3 regions of the Agrobacterium sp. 22-3639C2 genome follow, and region 3 is predicted to be linked to each of the others. Evidence: predicted binding sites of a transcription regulator. Region 3 holds the regulator's gene; each other region holds the start of a gene.

Region 1 (7,155 bases), on a different contig from region 3:
TCGTGCAGCCGTCGATCGACCAGTCCCGCAAGATGCTGAATGCAGACAGGGCCGAGATTTTCAGCGAGCATCTGCGCTTGACGGGCCTGCCGCCTGGCGAAGGAAAAAAACGCCCAGATATCATTGTTTGGCCGGAGACCTCCGTGCCTTTCATCCTGACGCAAAATCCGGACGCTCTGGCGGAAATCGCCAAGACGCTTGAAGACGGGCAGGTCCTGTTTACCGGTGCGGTCAGAATGGAAGATGCCGGTGCCGGCCGGCCTCCGCGTTACTACAATTCGGTCTATGCGATTGACAGTCAGGGCGAGATCATCGGCGCGACCGACAAGGTCCATCTGACACCCTTTGGAGAATATGTCCCTTTCGAAGATATTCTACGGGGATTCGGCATCAATAATGTCATCAGCCTGCCGGGCGGCTTTTCAGCCGCGTCTTCGCGCACGCATTTGACGCTTCCTTCCGGTAAAACCCTCTATCCCCTGATCTGCTACGAGATCATTTTTCCCGAAGAGATGACCCCTGGTCTGGCGGGCGCCGCAGCGATCCTGAACGTCACGAATGATGGCTGGTTCGGCGATACACCCGGCCCTTATCAGCATTTTCTGCAGGCAAGAGTACGGGCCGTTGAAACGGGAGTGCCGGTGATTCGCGGCGCTAATACCGGAATTTCCGCCGTTATAGATCCCTATGGTCGTATTATTGCCAGGTTGGATTACGGCCGGGTCGGAATTGTTGACGCCACCTTGAGTGGTGGGTCAAATGACGCTGTTACTTACGACATACATCGGACGTATTTCTGGTTGATTTTTTCTATCATGCTGACCGTTTCGGTATTTTCTGCCTGGCGTTTTGCCCGGCGCCAGAATTGACCGGGAACCCCTACAATTGCATAGTGAATACGTCAGTCGTAAAACAAGTTTAGACGCTGTCGAAATACCAGCTCATTTCTTCGAATAAGCAATGAAACGAGATATCAACCCTTTCCGAGTGTCAGGACCGCATGATGACCGAAAATAAGAAAAAGCCTAACCCCATCGACATTCATGTCGGAAGCCGAATTCGTCTTCGCAGAACCATGCTGGGCATGAGCCAGGAAAAGCTGGGTGAAAGCCTCGGAATTACCTTTCAGCAAATTCAGAAGTATGAAAAGGGCACGAACCGCGTGGGCGCCAGCCGCCTGCAGAATATCTCCGCGATTCTGAATGTGCCGGTTTCCTTCTTCTTCGAGGACGCGCCGGGTGATCAGGCCGTCGGCACGACGGGCATGGCAGAAGCATCGAGTTCCAATTACGTGGTGGATTTCCTGTCGTCTGCCGAAGGCTTGCAACTGAACCGCGCTTTCGTGAAGATCGCCGACCCGAAGGTTCGCCGCCGCCTCGTTGATCTCGTGAAGTCGCTCGCCGCCGAAGGGGATGCTGAGTAGCACTCGCAGGCGACTGCTTTATTTTCCAGCGTACGGCGCTGGACACTCAACGGTCCGCAAGGGCCGTTTTTTTGTGCCCAATTAGAAAGGAATTCTCACATAAAGATATATTTATGTGGTTGTGTCCTTGTCTTTCATGGCTGAAATGACTAACAAACTCGAAGACCGTTCTTTGAGGGGAATCCCGCATGCGTGCCAATTACCTGTTCACCAGCGAGTCCGTGGCCGAAGGTCATCCGGACAAGGTTTGTGATCGTATTTCCGATGAAATCGTGGATCTCATCTATCGTGAGGCATCCAAGACGGGTGTCGACCCCTGGACCGTGCGCATCGCATGCGAAACGCTTGCGACGACGAACCGTGTCATTATCGCCGGTGAGGTTCGGGTTCCCGATACCCTGCTGAAAAAGGACAAGGACGGCAAGGTTCTCAAGGATGCTGCCGGCCACCCGGTCATCAATCCCTCGAAGTTCAAGTCGGCTGCCCGCAAGGCGATCCGCGACATTGGCTATGAGCAGGATGGTTTCCACTGGAAGACGGCGAAGATCGACGTTCTCCTGCATCCGCAGTCGGCGGATATCGCGCAGGGCGTGGACAACGCCTCCGACAAGCAGGGCGACGAGGGTGCTGGCGACCAGGGCATCATGTTCGGTTACGCCTGCAAGGAAACGCCGGACCTGATGCCGGCTCCGATCTATTATTCCCACCGTATTCTGCAGCTGCTCGCGACCGCCCGTAAAAGCGGCGAAGGCGAAGCTGCGAAACTCGGTCCCGACGCCAAGAGCCAGGTGACGGTTCGTTACGTCGACGGCAAGGCTTCGGAAGCCGTATCCATCGTTTTGTCCACGCAGCATCTCGATGCCAGCTGGGATTCGAAGAAGGTTCGCGAAGTTGTCGAACCTTATATCCGCGAAGCGCTGGGTGACCTGAAGATCGCCGATGATTGCCAGTGGTATATCAACCCGACGGGCAAATTCGTCATCGGTGGTCCCGATGGCGATGCGGGTCTGACCGGCCGCAAAATCATCGTGGACACCTATGGCGGTGCTGCCCCCCATGGCGGCGGTGCATTCTCCGGCAAGGACACGACCAAGGTCGACCGTTCCGCGGCCTATGCTGCCCGCTATCTGGCCAAGAACGTGGTGGCTGCCGGTCTGGCCGAGCGCTGCACCATTCAGATTTCCTACGCGATCGGCATCGCCCAGCCTCTGTCGATTTATGTCGATCTGCACGGTACCGGCAAGGTCAGCGAAGATCAGGTCGAAGGCGCCATCCGCAAGGTCATGGATCTGTCGCCGTCGGGCATTCGCCGTCATCTCGATCTCAACAAGCCGATCTATGCCAAAACATCTTCCTACGGCCATTTCGGTCGCAAGGCGGGCCGTGACGGTTCCTTCTCCTGGGAGAAGCTCGATCTGGTGAAGCCGCTCAAGGAAGCTTTGAGCGCTTGAAGCATTTCCAGTAAAATTGCGTAGCGATTTTACGTCCGGAAAATGCGGGGACTTGTTCTAAGCCTTGTCATTCGACGGGGATTGAGAGATACCGGTTGCACCATTTGTAACCCGCATAGTGCCATTCAAGTGGCCCTGTGCGGGTTTAGTCTATTTGTTCTTGAGAGTATGACATGACGGAAGAGCGGCGTTCGCGCGCAACGGAAGCGTTTTTTGGCAGACGCAAGGGCAAGCCCCTGCGCAATCAGCAGATCGATACGATCGAAAACCTGCTGCCTTTGCTGAAAATCGATCTGGAAAGCGCGCCTCCGAAAAATCTCGTCGCTCTCTTTCCGGCGGATGTGAAATCGGTGCGTCTGGAAATCGGTTTCGGCGGCGGCGAGCACCTTGCCCACCGCGCGGTTGAAAATCCTGAGACCGGCTTTATCGGCGTCGAGCCCTTCGTCAATTCCATGGCCAAGCTGCTGGCAAGCGTGCGTGAAGGCGAGTTGATGAATATCCGCCTTTACGATGATGACGCGACGCAATTGCTGGATTGGCTGCCGGATGGGTCGATCGATCACATCGATCTTCTCTATCCCGATCCCTGGCCGAAGAAGAAGCACTGGAAGCGCCGTTTCGTTTCCGACGTCAATCTTGCCCGTTTCCATCGCGTCCTGAAACCCGGTGGCAAGTTCTGCTTTGCTTCCGATATCGATACCTACGTCAACTGGACGCTACAGCATTGCGCCCGCCACGGCGGTTTCGAGTGGACGGCGGCAAGTGCCGAGGACTGGCACACCCCCTATACCAACTGGCCGGGCACGCGTTATGAGAACAAGGCGAAAAGAGAAGGCCGCAGCTCGGCCTATCTCACTTTCATTCGCATTTAACAGCTCGAACCGTCAGATATTCGCGTCCACTTCGGCAGCAACCGGAATGGAAGGCTGGGCGCCGGCGCGGGTGCAGGCGAGCGAGCCTGCGACGGCGGCGCGCTTCAGCGCCTTTTCGAAATCCATACCCTGATCGAGGCTGGCGGCGAGATAACCGCAGAATGTATCGCCAGCGCCGACAGTATCGACCGGCTCGATCTTGAGACCGGACGCCTTGAAGACCTTGCCGTTGCGAATGGCGATCACGCCATCAGCACCAAGCGTCACGATCAATGTCTGGCCGGTCTGCTCATGCAGGGATTTGAGTTCATTTTCCCGTTCGGAGGCTGAAAGTCCGTTTTTGCCGATCAGCAGTTCGAACTCGGTTTCATTGGCGATGACGATATCGGCAAGGCTGGCAAGGCGCGGCCCGTCCGCGGTCAGCGGCGCGGTATTGATGATAGTGGTGATACGTTTAGCCTTCGCGGCCGTCAGTGCTGCTTCGATTGAGGGTGCGGGCACCTCGAACTGAAGCATCAGAATATCGCCCGCTGCCATCTCCGCCACGGCTCTTGCGGCGTCGGATGCGGAAACTTCGCCATTGGCGGCGGGAATGACCGAGATCATGTTCTCCCCGCCTTCACCGATCAGGATTACGGCGGTTCCCGTGGGGCCGGGCGCGGTCTTGACGAGCGACAGATCGGTGCCGGCATCGCGCAGCAATGTCAGCGCTGGCGCGGCAAAGGTGTCATCACCCGTAGCGCCCGCCATTTTGACCGTTGCACCTGCGCGCCGTGCGGCAAGCGCCTGATTGGCTCCCTTTCCGCCGGCCGCCGTGGAAAAGGTCTCTCCCGTCACGGTTTCACCGGGTTTGGGCAGGCGTTTGGCGGTGGCGACGAGATCCATGTTGATGGAGCCGAAAACAGTAATCATCAGGGCATGTCCGTATGAAATTCAAAGCAAGGCGGCGACTTTGCCCGAGGGGATCACTCGTCGTCAACCACCCGCAACTTGGCCGTTCCTGCCCTGTTCTCTGCAAAGCGTCGCGCCTGCTCGATTTCGCTATGGGAGGTCTCCTTTTCCGTCGGCGAAAAATCGAGTCCCTCGATCTTCTGGCCACGCGCCAGCACCTTGTCGGAGGAGATCAGCATCATGTCGACATCTTTCTGCGCCAGCCCGAAATGGGCTTGCAGCTTGCGCGTCCGGTCGTCCAGCCGCCGCACGTCATCCATGAGAAGCGCGACTTCACCCTGAATGAGGTGCGCCTGCTCGCGCATGCGCTGGTCCTTCAGCACCGACTGGATAACCTGCACCGACAGCATCAAAAGCGATGGCGAGACAATAACGACACGAGCGCGATGGGCACGCTGCACGAGATATTCGAAATGCTGGTGAATATCGGCGAAGATCGATTCCGACGGCACGAAGATGAAGGCCGTATCCTGCGTTTCTCCGCGTATCAGATATTTCTCCGCCACGTCGCGAATATGCACTTCCATATCGCGGCGGAACTGCTGGGTCGCAGCCCGTTTGCCCTCGGGCGTTTCATCCGCCTTCAGCGCATTCCACGCCTCCAGCGGAAACTTGGCATCGATGACGAGGGACGGGGCGTTGTTCGGCATCCTGATGATGCAGTCCGGTCGGTAGCCATTCGAAAGCGTGGGCTGAAGCTGAAAGGCCCCGGCGGGGAGCGCATCGGCGATCAGCGCTTCCATGCGCGCCTGCCCGAAAGCGCCGCGCGTCTGCTTGTTGGAGAGGATCGCCTGAAGCCCGACCACGTCCTTTGCCAGATCCTGAATATTACCCTGGGCGGCATCGATAACCGCAAGCCGCTCCTGCAGGCGGCTTAGATTCTCGTGCGTCGATCGGGTCTGCTCGGTCAGCGTCTCGCCCAGCCGCTGCGACATGCCGTCGAGGCGCTGGTTGATCGTCTGGCCCATCTCGCTCTGGCGCGTGCCGAGCGTCTCGGCCATCGCCGCGATCCGGCCGTGCAGTTCCGACTGGGTTTTCAGCAGATCGGAAATTTCACCATCGGCTTCCGCTTTTTTCCCACGACTTTTCGTGACCATCCAGAAAGCGGAAAGGCCGAAAACGAGAGCCGTAAGAAGCCCGCCGAAGCTGATGTCGACGGAGCCGGCCCGCAAGGCGGGATCGAGGAGAAAAGAGAAATCGATGCTCATGGCTAAATCTACCAGATTTCCAGTGATTCGTAAGATCAAAACAAGAACATTCATGCGGCGGAATTGAGTCGGCCAAAACCGGACGAAGGTCTCATTTCGACCGCGTATTTTTTATTTCCTCCGCGCAAGAGATACGTTATGGGAAGCCATGACTATCAAACCGCTTATCATTTTGCCCGATCCCGTGCTGCGCCAGCAATCAAGGCCCATCGAACAGGTGGATGCCGAAGTGTTGCGCCTTGCCGACGATATGCTCGAAACCATGTATGATGCGCCGGGTATCGGCCTTGCCGCCATTCAGGTGGGCGTGCCGCGCCGCATGCTGGTGATCGACGTTTCGCGCGAGGACGAGGAGAAAAAGCCGGTCGTCTTCATCAATCCGGAAATCCTCAGAGTGTCGGACGACGTCTCGGCCTATGAGGAAGGGTGTCTCTCCATTCCCGATTATTATGCCGAGGTAGAGCGTCCCGCATCCCTGACAGTGCGATATGTCGATCGTGACGGCAAGCAGCAGACGGTCGATGCGGACGGACTTCTGGCGACGTGTCTGCAGCATGAGATCGACCACCTGAACGGCATTCTGTTCATCGACCATATTTCGCGGCTGAAGCGAGAAATGGTCATCAAGAAATTCACCAAAGCAGCCCGCGCTAAGGTCTGATTCGTCTTAAATATGTAGACGGACCGGCATAGAGGGCAGGGGGCGATATGGCTCTTCGCATCATTTTCATGGGCACGCCGGATTTTTCCGTTCCCACGCTGCGTGCATTGGTGGACGCTGGTCACGAGCTCGTTGCCGTTTATACGCAGCCGCCGCGTCCAGGCGGTCGCCGTGGCCTCGATCTGCAGAAATCGCCGGTGCATCAGGCCGCCGAACTGCTGGGTCTGCCCGTGCTGACGCCGGTGAATTTCAAGGCCGAGGAGGACCGGCAGCATTTCAGGGAATTCAACGCCGATGTCGCTGTTGTCGTTGCCTATGGGCTGCTATTGCCCGAGGCAATCCTGAGCGGTACGCGTCTTGGCTGCTATAACGGCCACGCCTCGTTGCTGCCGCGCTGGCGCGGCGCTGCTCCCATTCAGCGGGCGATCATGGCTGGCGATGCCGAGACGGGCATGATGGTCATGAAAATGGAAAAGGGGCTCGATACCGGCCCGGTGGCGCTGACCGCCAAGGTCACGATCGGTGAGAATACCACGGCAGGTGAATTGCACGACAGCCTGATGCTGACAGGCGCGCGGCTGATGCGGCA
Region 2 (7,155 bases), on a different contig from region 3:
AAACCTGTCCGTGTATATCATTTTCGTGGTTGTGGTTGTTGCGCTGGGTGCGCTCATCGGCATCAACAACGTGCCGGGCGAATGGTACCAGTCGCTTCAGAAGCCGCCCTTCAACCCGCCCAACTGGATATTCGGCCCCGTTTGGACAACGCTCTACGTGATGATCGGCATTACAGGCGCGCGAACATGGATCGTGAGACCGGCGGGCGCGCGCATGCGTCTGTGGTTCACGCAGCTGGTGCTGAATTTCCTGTGGTCGCCCATCTTTTTCGGCATGCAAAGCCCGACAGGCGCGCTCGTTATCATCGTGCCTATGCTGATCTGCATTCTGGCTTTCATTGCGCTCACCTATAGTCGCGACCGCATCTCCATGTGGCTTTTCGTGCCCTACGCCCTTTGGGTCGCCTTTGCCACGCTGCTGAATGCCAGCATCGCCGTGCTGAACTAATTGCTCCTGCGGCACTTGCCTTGCCCGCCGCCACACGCCATGTCAGTTTGCGGTGAGGACAAAAGCAGGCAGGTAAGCCAATGGAGATCACGGATCCCGGCGATTTTCGTCAGCGGATAGAAAGAAGCTTTGCGCGGCAGGGTGTGGTGCAGGCAATCGGTGCGCAGATAAGCCGCATCGAACACCGTCTGGTGGAAATCGAGCTGCCGTTTCATGAAAAGCTGACACAGCAGCACGGCATATTGCATGCCGGTGTCATTGCCGCCGGCCTGGATACCGCCTGCACCTATGCCGCCTATACGATCATAGAGCCGGAAGCCTCGCTGCTGACAATCGAGTTCAAGGTCAACCTCATGTCGCCCGGGCGCGGCGAGCGGTTCCTGTTTCGTGGCGAAATCATCAAGCCGGGCAACAACCTGATCGTTGCCGATGGCCGCGCTTACGCCCTTTCCGACGGGCCGGCGAAGCTCATCGCCTCCATGACAGGCACTATGATGGTGGTGAAGGGCCGCGAGGATATTACCGGATGAGCTACCGGCTTTTGCATGTTGCGGACAAATCCATTCTTTTCGTCATGGCGGCTTCCGCCGAATACGGCCCCCACCTGCAGGCGCGCATCGCGCCCTTGATGACCGGCGTCGGCCCGGTCGAGGCAGCGATTTCGGTCACGGCAATTCTTGCTGGTCTCGATGCGGCGGGTCATCTGCCTGACCTTGTCGTTTCGCTCGGCTCCGCCGGCTCGCGGACGCTCGACCAGACTGGCATCTATCAGGCTATTTCTGTTGCCTATCGCGACATGGATGCCTCAGCCTTCGGTTTTGAAAAGGGTCGCACGCCGTTTCTCGATCTGCCGGCCGAGGTGGCCTTGCCCCTGCGCATACCCGATATTGCCGAGGCGCGGCTTTCCACGGGTGCCAATGTCGTCTCTGGTGCCGCCTATGGGTCGATCGATGCCGATATGGTGGAAATGGAAACCTATGCCGTGCTCCGGGCCTGCCAGCGCTTCGGCGTGCCGCTCATCGGCCTGCGCGGTATTTCCGATGGCAGGGAAGATGTGAACCATGTGGACGACTGGACGGAATACTTGCATATCATCGATGAAAAGCTCGCAGACGCCGTCGACAGGCTTTGCCGCGCTATCGAAGATGGTGCGATCACCCTTTGAACCTCGCGATTTTAGTAAATTTCCGCTGTTAGATGCCCGCTTCCGGGTTGCCTAAAGCCGCCATTTTCTTTAAAGGCTCGCCATGACCCAGATAGCCCATCCCGACAGCATTCTCATCATCGATTTCGGCAGCCAGGTGACGCAGCTGATTGCGCGCCGCATTCGCGAAGCCGGGGTCTATTGCGAAATCCACCCGTTTCAGAATGCCGCAGAGGCGTTTGAGAAGCTCCAGCCCAAGGGCGTGATCTTCTCCGGCGGCCCCGCATCTGTCACGGCGGAAGGCAGCCCGCGTGCGCCGCAGGCGGTGTTCGACAGCAAGGTTCCGATCCTCGGCATCTGCTACGGCCAGCAGACGCTCTGCACCCAGCTCGGCGGCGTTGTCGAGGGCGGTCACGCGGCGGAATTCGGGCGCGCCGATATCGACATCAAAAAGGCAAGCCCTCTGTTCGACGGTTTCTGGGAACAGGGCAAGAGCTATCCCGTCTGGATGAGCCACGGCGACCGCGTGACGAAACTGCCGGAAGGTTTCGAGGTTATCGCAACCTCCGAGAACGCACCCTTCGCCATAGCTGCCGACGAGACACGCCACTATTACACCACCATGTTCCACCCGGAAGTGGTGCATACGCCAGATGGCGGCAAGCTGCTCTCCAACTTCGTGCACAAGATCGTCGGTCTCAAATCCGATTGGACGATGGCAGCCTATCGCGCCGAGATGATCCGCAAGATCCGCGATCAGGTCGGCACCGGGCGCGTGCTCTGCGCACTCTCCGGCGGCGTCGATTCCTCGGTTGCGGCGATCCTCATCCATGAGGCGATCGGTGACCAGCTGACCTGCGTTTACGTCGACCACGGTCTGATGCGGCTTGGCGAAAGCGAGCAGGTCGTCGGCATGTTCCGCGACCATTACAATATTCCGCTGGTACATGTGGATGCCGCAGACATGTTCCTGGGCCAGCTTTCTGGCGTCTCCGACCCGGAAGTGAAGCGCAAGACTATCGGCCGTTTGTTCATCGAGGTCTTCGAGGCGGAAGCTGCCAAGATCGCAGCAGACGGCAAGGGTGCTCCGAATTTCCTCGCGCAGGGCACGCTTTACCCTGACGTCATCGAGAGCGTTTCCTTCTCCGGCGGTCCTTCCGTCACCATCAAGAGCCACCACAATGTCGGTGGCCTTCCCGAGCGCATGAACATGCAGCTGGTGGAGCCGCTGCGCGAGCTCTTCAAGGACGAGGTGCGTGCGCTTGGCCGTGAACTTGGCCTGCCGGAGAGCTTCATCGGGCGCCATCCCTTCCCCGGCCCGGGTCTGGCGATCCGTTGCCCCGGTGCGGTCACCCGCGAGAAGCTCGATATTCTGCGCAAGGCAGATGCGATCTATCTCGACGAAATCCGCAAGGCGGGTCTTTACGACACCATCTGGCAGGCCTTCGCAGTGCTCCTGCCGGTGCAGACCGTGGGCGTCATGGGTGACTACCGCACCTATGACTTCGTCTGTGCGCTCCGCGCCGTGACCTCCGTGGATGGCATGACGGCGGATTTCTACCCCTACGACATGAATTTCCTCGGCCGCGCCGCGACCCGCATCATCAACGAAGTCCGCGGCATCAACCGTGTCGTCTATGACGTGACGAGCAAGCCGCCCGGCACGATCGAATGGGAGTAAAACGAAGGCGGAGCAATTCCGCCTTTTGTTCCTCTTTTGTTCTTTATTTTATCACCGCGCAATGATAGGTTTCCGGCCTTGGCATAAGGCTGTGGAGCATCGTCATGGAGTGCGAGTTGGCGGACGAAAGAGCCTTAAGGCAGCTTTGTTTTGATGGGCTGGAGCCGCAGAAAATACGGCGCATTAATCCGCGCTTTCGAAACAAGCTCCTGCTACTGCTGAAGCCACCACGGCAATTGGCGGAAAGAATTTTTGTCGATGCGTCGCATCATGCCAAGGGGCGGACAACCCGCGAGGCATATCCCGCCGAGCTTCTGCACATAACCCTGCTGTGTTTGGGATGTTTCGAGACAATCCCTCACGGACTGACAAGCAGGCTGAAGGCAGCAATGGGTGCTGTAAACGCGCGGCCTGTTCCGGTCACCCTGGACGCAAGCGCGCTTTTCGGCAGTCGCAATAGTCTGGTGCTGCGAAACGGTGGTGATCTGCCGGAGATCAACGCTCTGGTGAAGCTGCTGCAACGCGCGCTTCGACAGGCAAACCTTCCCTATATCGCGGCACCATCTTACACGCCGCATATCACGATGATTTATGGCTGCGGGAAGATAGAGCCGATGCCGGCAGGAAAACCCTATAGCTGGCTTGCGGGTAATTTCGAGCTTGTTTTCAGCCATAATGGCGAAACGCGACATGAATCCCTTGGACGCTTCGCACTCTCCGCAAAAGCAGATCGTTACGAGCCGCTCGAAAGCCAGCTGCATTTACCGGATAAACTGATCGGTCCGAGAAAACGGCCGAACCGAAAGCAGGCGGAACGCTAAGGCCCGCCAACATATACGCACGAGCGAGGCGATGTCGCCTCGCTGCAAACGATAATCAGCTTAGAGCTGAACCTTGTCGAAAGCCTTGCCGTCGATGCCAAGCGCTTCGAGGTCGGCGCGGGCCGGCTTGCGATGCGCGCGGACAGCGGCCGAAACCGAAAGTGCGGCACCGAGAACGGCGAAAGTTTCGCCAAAGAAGTTACGCGATGTCTTTGCAACCTGACGCATTTTTCTCTCCATCTTTGATGCCCAGATAATGGGCATTTTTGTCCTCTGCTACAACTCATGATGTAGCAGGGAAGCCATGCAGCTTTGCTCGCGCTCGTTTGGATGTCAGACACTGCATTTTTGCATGGCTCGAATTCCGTGCTTCAGGCTGCGGGTTGAATACGGCGCATTATTTGTTATGCCGGAAGTTCAAGACAAAGAGGCAGGCAACATGACGGTCACCATTTACGGCATCAAGAACTGCGACACGATGAAAAAGGCCAGAAGCTGGCTGGAAGCCAACGGTGTCGACTATTCTTTCCATGACTACAAGACGGCAGGTATCGACCAGGCCCATCTCGAAACATGGTGCGATGCCGCGGGCTGGGAAACGGTTCTGAACCGGGCCGGCACTACCTTCAAAAAACTGGACGATAGCCAGAAAGCCGATCTTACCCGCGAAAAGGCCATTGGCCTGATGCTGGAGCAGCCCTCCATGATCAAGCGACCGGTGCTGGAGGCCAAGGAGGCGATAACCGTCGGTTTCAAGCCGGAAACCTATCAGTCCCTCTTTGCGTGAGCGCAGGCCACCATGTCCAAGACAACCCGCGCTACGCAGATGCTGACCAAGGCCGGTGTGAACTTCACCACAGTTACCTATGACTACGACCCGAATGCCGACCGGATCGGCCTGCAGGCGGCCGAAGCTATCGGCGAACCGCCACATCTGGTTCTGAAAACATTGATGGCTGAGCTGGATGGCAAGCCGGTCTGCGTCGTCGTCCCGTCCGACCGGGAAGTGAGCATGAAGAAGCTCGCCGCCGCCTTCGGGGGGAAATCTGCCAGCATGATGAAGCCCGCCGATGCGGAGCGGGCAACCGGTTATCATGTGGGCGGCATCAGCCCTTTTGGACAGAAAAAACAGGTTCCGACCGCCATAGAGACTGGAGCCATGACCCATTCCTATGTCTACATGAATGGTGGCCAGCGCGGTTTGCAGGTAAGGCTTTCCCCCGGCGACGCGCAGGCCGCGCTGAAAGCCGTTGTCGCACCTTTGGTGGCCGATTGACGTCTCGACACAGCTTTGAAAGCATTTGGCTTTCGAAGCGAATGGGCTATGGTCGGCGCCTCCGATTGAAATATACGAAGGCAGATCATGACTGTTTCCCCCATCGATCCCGTCAAACTCGAGAAACTGGCTGAAGTCGCCGTCAAGGTCGGCCTGCAATTGCAGAAGGATCAGGATCTGGTGATCACCGCTCCGCTGGCGGCGTTGCCGCTGGTGCGGTTTTTGACCAAACACGCCTATCTTGCCGGCGGCGGGCTGGTCACCACCTTCTACTCCGACGAAGAAACCACGCTTTCCCGCTACCGCCACGCCAGTGACGCCAATTTCGACCGGGCTTCCGGCTGGCTCTATGACGGCATGGCCAAGGCCTATGCCAATGGCGCGGCGCGGCTTGCGATTGCCGGCGACAACCCCATGCTGCTGGCCGAACAGGATCCCGCCAAGGTGGCGCGCGCCAACAAGGCCAATTCCACGGCCTATAAGCCGGCGCTTGAGAAGATTTCCAACTTCGATATCAACTGGAACATCATCTCCTATCCAAACCCGTCCTGGGCAAAACAGGTCTTTCCCGGTTTGACGGAAGACGAAGCGGTTCGCAAGCTCGCGGACGCCATCTTCGCCGCTTCGCGTGTAGATCTCGCCGATCCGGTCGCGGCATGGGCGGAGCATAACGCCAATCTCGCCAAGCGTTCGGCATGGCTGAACGGTGAACGTTTCTCGTCGCTGCATTTCACCGGTCCCGGCACGGACGTGAAAATCGGCCTGGCGGACGGCCACGAATGGCATGGGGGCGCCTCCACCGCCAAGAACGGCGTCACCTGCAACCCGAACATTCCGACGGAAGAAGTGTTCACCACACCGCATGCGCTGCGCGTGGATGGTTACGTGTCCAGCACCAAGCCGCTTTCACATCAGGGAACGCTGATCGACGATATCCAGGTGAAGTTCGAAGGCGGCCGCATCGTGGAAGCCAAGGCTTCGAAGGGCGAAGCCGTGCTGAACAAGGTACTCGATACCGACGAGGGTGCGCGGCGTCTGGGTGAAGTGGCACTGGTGCCGCATTCCTCGCCGATTTCGGCAAGTGGCATCCTGTTCTACAACACGCTGTTCGACGAAAACGCTTCCTGCCACATTGCGCTCGGCCAATGCTATTCGAAATGCTTCGTTGATGGTGCTTCGTTGTCGCAGGACCAGATCAAGGCGCAAGGCGGCAATTCCAGCCTGATCCACATCGACTGGATGATCGGTTCCGATAAGGTGGATATCGATGGCGTGAAGCCGGATGGCTCCACAGTTCCGGTGATGCGCAAGGGCGAATGGGCCTGAGCTATTTCGGCAGCTGGCTCCGCTGACTGAGCCAGATGCTGAAAAGCACTGCAACGAAGCCGACGATTTGCGCTGGCGTGAGGCTTTGGCCGAGCGCCAGCCAGCCGAGCAGGGTCGCAACGACAGGGCTTAGGAAACCGAGCGAGGCTGCAGCCGAGGGTTCGATGCGGGCGAGACCCCGGAACCACAGAAAATAGGTCAAGGCGGCGCCAATAATGCCGAGATAGGCCATGCCGAGAATATTGGCCGCGGTAGGTGCAGGCAGGGCCGGTTCCAGGAAATATGCGACCGGCAGAAGCAGAATGCCTCCAGCCGTCAATTGCCAGGCCGTAAAGGTGAGGTTCGACACCGGCGGTCGCCATTTGCGGGTGAGCACGGTTCCAAAGGCCATGGATACGGCGCCTGCAAGACCCGCAGCCACGCCGACGGCATCCAACGCGGCAGCACCCGGCGCCAAAA
Region 3 (7,155 bases):
CTTTGCGAGCCGGTCGGAACGGGCAAGCGAGCCGGTCTTGATCTGACCGCAGTTGGTTGCGACCGCGAGATCGGCGATGGTGGAATCTTCCGTTTCGCCCGAACGGTGCGACATGACGGCGGTGTAACCTGCCTTGTGCGCGGTTTCGACTGCGTCCAGCGTCTCGGAAAGCGAACCGATCTGGTTGACCTTGACGAGGATGGAGTTGGCGACACCCATCTTGATACCGTCGCGAAGGCGGGCGGAGTTGGTGACGAAAAGATCGTCGCCCACCAGCTGGCACTTGTTGCCAATGAGATCGGTCAGCGCCTTCCAGCCATCCCAGTCGTCTTCAGCCATGCCGTCTTCGACGGAGATGATCGGATATTTCGCCACGAGTTCGGCCAGGTATTCGGCCTGCTCGACCGGCGAACGGGTCTTGCCTTCGCCTTCATAAACGTAATTGCCGTTCTTGAAGAACTCGGTCGCCGCACAGTCGAGACCGATGAACATGTCGTCGCCCGGACGGTAGCCAGCCTTTTCGATCGACTTCATGATGAAATCGAGTGCTGCCGGCGCGCTTTCGAGACCCGGTGCAAAACCGCCCTCATCGCCGACATTGGTGTTGTGGCCCTGTGCGGACAGTTCTTTTTTCAGCGTATGGAAGACTTCGGAGCCCATGCGCACGGCTTCGCGAATATTTTCTGCGCCGACCGGCAGGATCATGAATTCCTGGAAGTCGATGGGGTTATCGGCATGCGCGCCGCCGTTGATGATGTTCATCATCGGAACCGGCAGCAGATGCGCGTTCGGGCCGCCGACATAGCGGTAAAGCGGCAGGCCGGAGGCTTCAGCGGCAGCCTTCGCAACGGCGAGCGACACGCCGAGGATGGCGTTGGCGCCGATGCGCGACTTGTTCGGCGTGCCGTCGAGCGCGATCATCATCTGGTCGATCTGGATCTGGTTTTCAGCGTCGAAACCGCCAATCGCGTCGAAGATTTCTGTATTGACGGCTTCGACCGCCTTTTCCACGCCCTTGCCGAGATAACGCTTGCCGCCATCGCGCAGCTCAACCGCCTCATGCGCGCCGGTGGAGGCGCCGGAGGGAACGGCGGCACGGCCCATGGAGCCGTCTTCGAGATAAACGTCGACTTCAACGGTCGGATTGCCGCGGCTGTCGAGAATTTCGCGCGCGATGATATCGGTAATGGCAGTCATGGTCTCTCCCTTGGGAATGGAACAGATATTTTCCGTCGCCTGTCTTAGACGATGGCGAAGAAATTACAATGACGGTGGGCAGCGGAAACGGCCCGCCCGCCATTAAAATCGATTGGCACAAAAGTGCCCGCCGTCACGGTCAGCCGATCAGGCTTTCGTAATCGCGTCGAAAGCCAGAAGCTTTTCGAGCATTTTCGGCATGTCCTTCAGATGGACCATGTTAGGGCCGTCTGACGGCGCATTGTCCGGATCCTCATGCGTCTCGATGAAGAGGCCGGCCACGCCAACCGCAACGGCCGCACGCGCCAACGTCTCGACGAATTCGCGCTGGCCACCTGTGGAGCCGCCCTGCCCGCCCGGCTGCTGCACCGAATGGGTGGCATCGAACACGACAGGTGCGCCGAGCGCTGCCATGATCGGCAAAGAGCGCATGTCGGAAACCAGCGTGTTGTAACCGAAGGACGCGCCGCGCTCGCACAACATCACATTCGGATTGCCGCTCTCATTGAGCTTGGCAAGCACGTTCTTCATGTCCCAGGGCGCCAGAAACTGGCCTTTCTTGACGTTGATGACGCGGCCGGTTTTGGCGGCAGCAACGAGAAGATCGGTCTGGCGGCTGAGGAACGCCGGGATCTGCAGCACGTCCACTACCTCGGAAACGATGGCGCATTGCTCTTCCGTGTGGATGTCGGTCAGAACAGGAAAACCGAATTCCTTTTTGAGATCGGTAAAAACCTGCATCGCGTTATCCAGGCCGATGCCGCGTTTTCCGGAAAGCGAAGTGCGGTTCGCCTTGTCGAAAGAGGACTTGTAGACAAGCCCTATTCCCAGCTTGTCGCAAAGCTCCTTCAGGACGCCAGCGATCATGAAGGCATGTTCGCGGCTTTCCATCTGGCAGGGACCGGCAATCAGCGAAAACCGCTCAGTATTCGAGAAGGAAACCTTGCTGGCGCCGTCGCCGGCAGTGACTTTAAGATTGTTCGTAACGCTCATCATTTTTCCTCGAAGGCGAAGGCAACGCCCTGACCGGGTGCTGCGGGCACCACCAGACGGCCGTCCGCTTTTGCGCAGGACACGCCATTAGCAGCAAGCACCGCCTCTGTCACGGCAAGATCGTGTGACGAAAAGACGATGCCCGCGCCGCGCAATCCGCCTTCGTTGCCATCCTGAGCACTCAGGGCCTGCCCGCCGAAAGGCGGTTTTCCGGTCAATCTGATGCTGGCATTGCCGGTCGCGAAAACCATATCACCGCGCGGAGACCATTTACCTTCACAGCCAAACACCGTCTCGATCAGGCCCGCCACCTTCGCATCGCCGCCGGTAAACAGGACGATTTCACTCAGGCCGGTGACACCATTGGCGTGGCGCTCAAGCATGGTGCGATCGCCCGGAAGGGCTTGAAGCCGTTGACAACTGAACAAAAAGAAATCCGCGGCCGCCCCGCTTGCCGCAAAAGCCAGCCGGAACGCCGCCTCGCCTTGCGAGCCATCCGGCATCCGAACAGGCCGCGAAAACTCGAAAACATCGCCCGCCGAAAGGCCGGCTGCCCGAAACCGCTCATGGTCAACCAAGGCGTCTTTAGTCCTGGCGACAAGAGCCGAAAAACCCTCCTGCCCGTCCCGTTGCCGGAAGGCCACATCCCTGCCGGTGAACACATCACCCCCCTCTATTGACGCATTATATTTAGCCGGATCAGCAATTGCGAGCGGCTCCAGATAGGTGCCATCGGCGAAAAATACGCAGGCATTTTGGGTGCCGAAAGGGTGCAGAGCCTCCGGCGCAACCGTAAAGCCAAGACTGACGAGGCGCTTCACGGCGACGCCTATGACTTCCACGGGCAAAACGAGATGGTCAACGCTATAGGGTTTCGTCATGACATGTATCCTGCTGGCCTTCCGCCCGGAGCATGCCGGGACGGTTTTGACCGCACAAAAGCACAATTGCGTGCTATGAGGCAAATCATCACAGCAATAAATGGCACCTTCACGAAATTTTAGGGGATTGCAGAACACATATGGAACATATAGTGTTCGTTCTGTATTTGTTTCGCGACTTCCACTACGATTCTAAAGGGTGTTTTCCTCATGCTCACGCGCAAACAGCAGGAATTGCTTCTCTTCATTCATGAACGAATGAAAGAGTCCGGCGTGCCGCCCTCCTTCGATGAAATGAAGGACGCACTCGATCTTGCTTCGAAATCCGGCATCCACCGCCTGATAACCGCTCTCGAAGAGCGCGGGTTCATTCGTCGGCTACCGAATAGAGCTCGGGCGCTGGAAGTCATCAAGCTGCCCGAGGCTTATACGCCGGGCGCAAGGCCGCAGCGCGGCTTTTCGCCAAGCGTTATCGAAGGCAGCCTTGGCAAACCCAAAACGCCGGAACCGGCCCCTGCCCCCAAGACGCCGGCCAACGATCTGGGCGGGGCTGTCACCGTGCCGGTCATGGGCCGCATCGCTGCGGGCGTGCCGATTTCCGCCATTCAGAACAACACCCATGATGTGGCCGTGCCAGTAGACATGCTTGGCACGGGCGAACATTACGCTCTTGAGGTCAAGGGTGATTCGATGATCGAGGCCGGCATTTTCGACGGCGACACAGTCATCATCCGCAACGGCAACACCGCCAATCCCGGGGATATCGTTGTGGCTCTGGTGGATGACGAGGAAGCCACGCTGAAGCGCTTCCGCCGCAAGGGTGCCTCCATTGCGCTCGAGGCGGCAAACCCAGCCTATGAGACCCGTATTTTCGGGCCCGACCGGGTGAAAATTCAGGGCAAGCTGGTGGGGCTGATCCGCCGCTACCATTGATCTTATCGAACCGAACGTGCTCACTTTACATTAGGCGTCATCGTGAAGATGGCGCCTATATATGGTTTGGCTGTTTCCAAACGTGGCGTGCTTTAGCGGGTGCACGAGGATATGCGCCATTCAGCCTATGCGCGTTGCCCTTTCCAAACTAAGTTCCTGCTCCATAAAGATGCTTCGGTTTCGCTACAGGCGTGGTGGCGAATGGGCTGTTCGCTGTAATTGTCGAAGCGATCCCATCCGCTGTTTTTTAGCGACGTTGTTCTGTCGTGTTGCGCAGTCAGTTTAGTGGTCACCAAAGGGTGACTTATCGCAAGGCGCGCTCTCAGTGACCCCACATCACCATTCATCAACGGCGTTTATGGGAGCCATGGATAATTTTCGATATTCCGTGAACGCTTGGCAGGTGTAGAAATACGCGTCATATCCGGGAGATACGCCATGTACGATCTTTATATAGCCAACAAGAACTATTCTTCATGGTCGCTGCGGCCGTGGGTATTGATGCGCACGCTCGGTATCGCCTTTGATGAAAAGCTCATTCCGTTCGGCGAAGGCGTCTCCTTCTCCTCCTTTTCGCCGACGGGCAAGGTGCCCTGCCTGGTCGACGAGGGTATGACGGTTTGGGAAACGCTTTCGATCGTCGAATATCTTGCTGAAAGACACCAGAGCGTCTGGGCAAGCGACAAGCATGCGAGGGCCTGGTCGCGTTCGGCCGCAAGTGAGATGCATGCCGGCTTTTCCTCGCTGCGCAATCTCTATCCCATGTCGGTGGGCATTCGGGTCAAACCCAGGGGCGGCGATTCCGGGCTTAAAGCCGATATAAAGCGGATCGATGCGTTGTGGAGCGAGGGTCTCACAAAATTCGGCGGGCCATATCTTGCCGGTCAAAAGTTCACGGCGGTCGATGCTTTCTTCTGCCCGGTTGCATTCCGTTTCCAGACCTATGGCAGCGCGGATCTTTCGCCAGCAGCGAAAGCCTATTGCGACCGGCTGCTCGCCCTACCTGCCATGCAAGAATGGTACGAGGCCGGTTTGAAGGAGAGCTGGCGCGACGCTGGTCATGAAGAGGAAGTTGGCGGGATCGGCGAATTGACTGAAGATTTGCGCGCCAAGGCCCGATGATCCATGCTGACGGCGGTCATTGCGACGCCGCCAGCAGCCGGACGATGGGCTGCGGCAGATCACGGTCGAAACGTCCGCTTTTCCAGTCGTAATAACGGTGCTGGCTCCAGGGCCTGTCCGTTCCGGCGATTGCGGCGCGCAACCCGCTCGCCACACCCTCCTCCCTCTTGTCGGCAAAATCTATTTCCACAGAACCGAGACGCCGCAAGATGTCACGGCTGAGCAGGAGTGCACCCGAGCGGCACTTAGAAAAAGAGGTTCTGCGGGAAACAACGACGATATCGGCAATATCGCAGGCTTTTCCCGCGAAGCGGCCATCTTCCAGAACGACGATCCACTCTCCGCTTGCGGCGCTCGCTACGCACCATATGTCTTTCCTGCAGGTGAAGACGCCAGCTTTGGCGTCTTTGAGCGCCGCCGTCATCTCGCGTACCACGACAGCCATGTCTTCCGGCGACAGTTTCGATCTCGAGTCAGAACCAGCAGTATTTGCCATGCTCTCACCATTTATAAAATCTGGCGGCACGGTTTTTTCCGGCAGCAGCAGCGCCCTTTGCCACTGGCCGTAAACGAAGCCCTGCGGACGGGCTTTTGTGGTTGAGACCTTGCCGTCCTCCAGGAGTGCCACCAAGTCGCCGTCCTCGTGAATCAATAGATCCGGCAGATCACGATAGGCCGTAACTGCCGACACACCGAAGGCGAAGAGCAGAAACGGGATGCCAAGAAGCGCAAGCCGGCTGCGCAGCAATGTCAGCAGCAGGAAACCCACCGAAGCCAAACCGATAAACCAGCCGTGCGGACGCCCAGTCGCTGCGCTGCCGCCCCAGGAGGCCACCTCGTTTGCAACCTCGATGACGAGTGCCATGCCATAACCCATGATCTTCAGGAACGGCGCATCGAGCCCGAAGGGCATCAGCAGCATGGCGATAAGAGCGAATGGCATGACGATCAGCGACATGAGCGGCATTGCAGCCAGATTGGCGAACAGTCCATAGGTGGTGACACGGTGAAAATGTTCGGCCGAATAGATCGCCGTAGAAAGGCCCCCGATCAGCGACGTCGTGATAACGCCGCCAATGACCGCGCCCATCATTTCCGCCACCTTCAGCCATGCGGGCTTGCGCCCGATGAACAGCCGCTCGCGATCCGTGCGCCAACGGCTCCAGAAGGCATAGGCCGAAACAAGCGCTATGGTGGCCGCAAATGACATCTGAAAACTCGGACCCATGATTTCCGAGGGCGAGAAAGCCAGAATGATCAGGGCGGAAATGGCAACGTTTCTGAGGCTGAGTGATGGCTGATCGAAAAGGACCGCGATCAGCATCACAGACATCATCAGCCAGGCACGCTCGGCGGAAACGGCGAAACCGGAAATCAGATAATAGGCAAGCGTCATCAGCAGTGCCGCGAAAGCCGCGATCTTCTTGACCGGCCAGCGCTGCGCAAAGGCGGGAAACAGGCTGAAAGCCAGTCTCAGGCCAACAAAGAATATGCCGGAGGCCAGTGCCATGTTGAGCCCGGATATGGCAACGATATGGGCAAGGCCGGAGAGCCGCAACGCCTCCATCGTCTCCGCCGATATGGCCTGTCTCTCATCGGTGATGATGGAGGCGGCGAAGGCTCCGGCATCACCGCCGATGGTGGTGCGGATGCGTTCGGCAATTGCGCTGCGAAGGCCGTAAAGCCGCATATCGGCCCATTCCAACCAACCCTTGTCAGGCCTTGCGTCACCAACGGGTGATACAAGCGCCTGCGGTGATTTATAAAAGAAACCGGTCGCGCCTATGCCTTTGAAATAGGACGTGAAGGCGAAGTCGTTCAGTCCCGGTAAGGCCGGGCCGGATGGCGGCGAGAGGCGGACCTTGCCGCGAAGGGTTGCGCCGAGTGCGATCGGCTCGCCTCCGCCACGCGAAAGCACCGATATCCTCTGCGGCGGACGCGACAATGTCGGGTCCGCTGTTGCGGTCAGATCGACGACATATCGCCAGTAGCCGCGTGCATCGACCTCCCGGCGCGCCACGGTGCCGGT

The links. The regulator LexA, encoded in region 3, represses DNA repair genes until DNA is damaged. The targets are predictions, from matches to a motif close to TGTTCNNNNTGTGTTCNG.
Positions count from the first base shown of each region.
Region 1: the regulator LexA is predicted to act here: its motif matches at 5,937-5,954, upstream of ACQZ6D_RS15895 (DNA recombination protein RmuC).
Region 2: the regulator LexA is predicted to act here: its motif matches at 3,300-3,317, upstream of ACQZ6D_RS16310 (2'-5' RNA ligase family protein).

Region 1 is NZ_JBNWDB010000003.1:595,742-602,896, reverse strand. It holds gene lnt (apolipoprotein N-acyltransferase) at 1-869, shown strand, start outside; gene ACQZ6D_RS15915 (helix-turn-helix domain-containing protein) at 1,004-1,423, shown strand; gene metK (methionine adenosyltransferase) at 1,612-2,874, shown strand; gene trmB (tRNA (guanosine(46)-N7)-methyltransferase TrmB) at 3,048-3,746, shown strand; gene ACQZ6D_RS15900 (ribokinase) at 3,759-4,658, opposite strand; gene ACQZ6D_RS15895 (DNA recombination protein RmuC) at 4,712-5,905, opposite strand; gene def (peptide deformylase) at 6,054-6,566, shown strand; gene fmt (methionyl-tRNA formyltransferase) at 6,614-7,155, shown strand, end outside.
Region 2 is NZ_JBNWDB010000003.1:679,058-686,212, forward strand. It holds gene ACQZ6D_RS16290 (TspO/MBR family protein) at 1-448, shown strand, start outside; gene ACQZ6D_RS16295 (PaaI family thioesterase) at 529-978, shown strand; gene ACQZ6D_RS16300 (5'-methylthioadenosine/S-adenosylhomocysteine nucleosidase) at 975-1,613, shown strand; gene guaA (glutamine-hydrolyzing GMP synthase) at 1,696-3,273, shown strand; gene ACQZ6D_RS16310 (2'-5' RNA ligase family protein) at 3,378-4,094, shown strand; gene ACQZ6D_RS16315 (hypothetical protein) at 4,155-4,322, opposite strand; gene ACQZ6D_RS16320 (ArsC family reductase) at 4,534-4,881, shown strand; gene ybaK (Cys-tRNA(Pro) deacylase) at 4,894-5,370, shown strand; gene ACQZ6D_RS16330 (aminopeptidase) at 5,458-6,696, shown strand; gene pecM (4-hydroxybenzaldehyde efflux transporter PecM) at 6,698-7,155, opposite strand, start outside.
Region 3 is NZ_JBNWDB010000001.1:381,167-388,321, reverse strand. It holds gene eno (phosphopyruvate hydratase) at 1-1,197, opposite strand, end outside; gene kdsA (3-deoxy-8-phosphooctulonate synthase) at 1,345-2,190, opposite strand; gene ACQZ6D_RS01895 (VOC family protein) at 2,190-3,071, opposite strand; gene lexA (transcriptional repressor LexA) at 3,282-4,004, shown strand; gene ACQZ6D_RS01885 (glutathione S-transferase family protein) at 4,443-5,126, shown strand; gene ACQZ6D_RS01880 (ComEC/Rec2 family competence protein) at 5,143-7,155, opposite strand, start outside.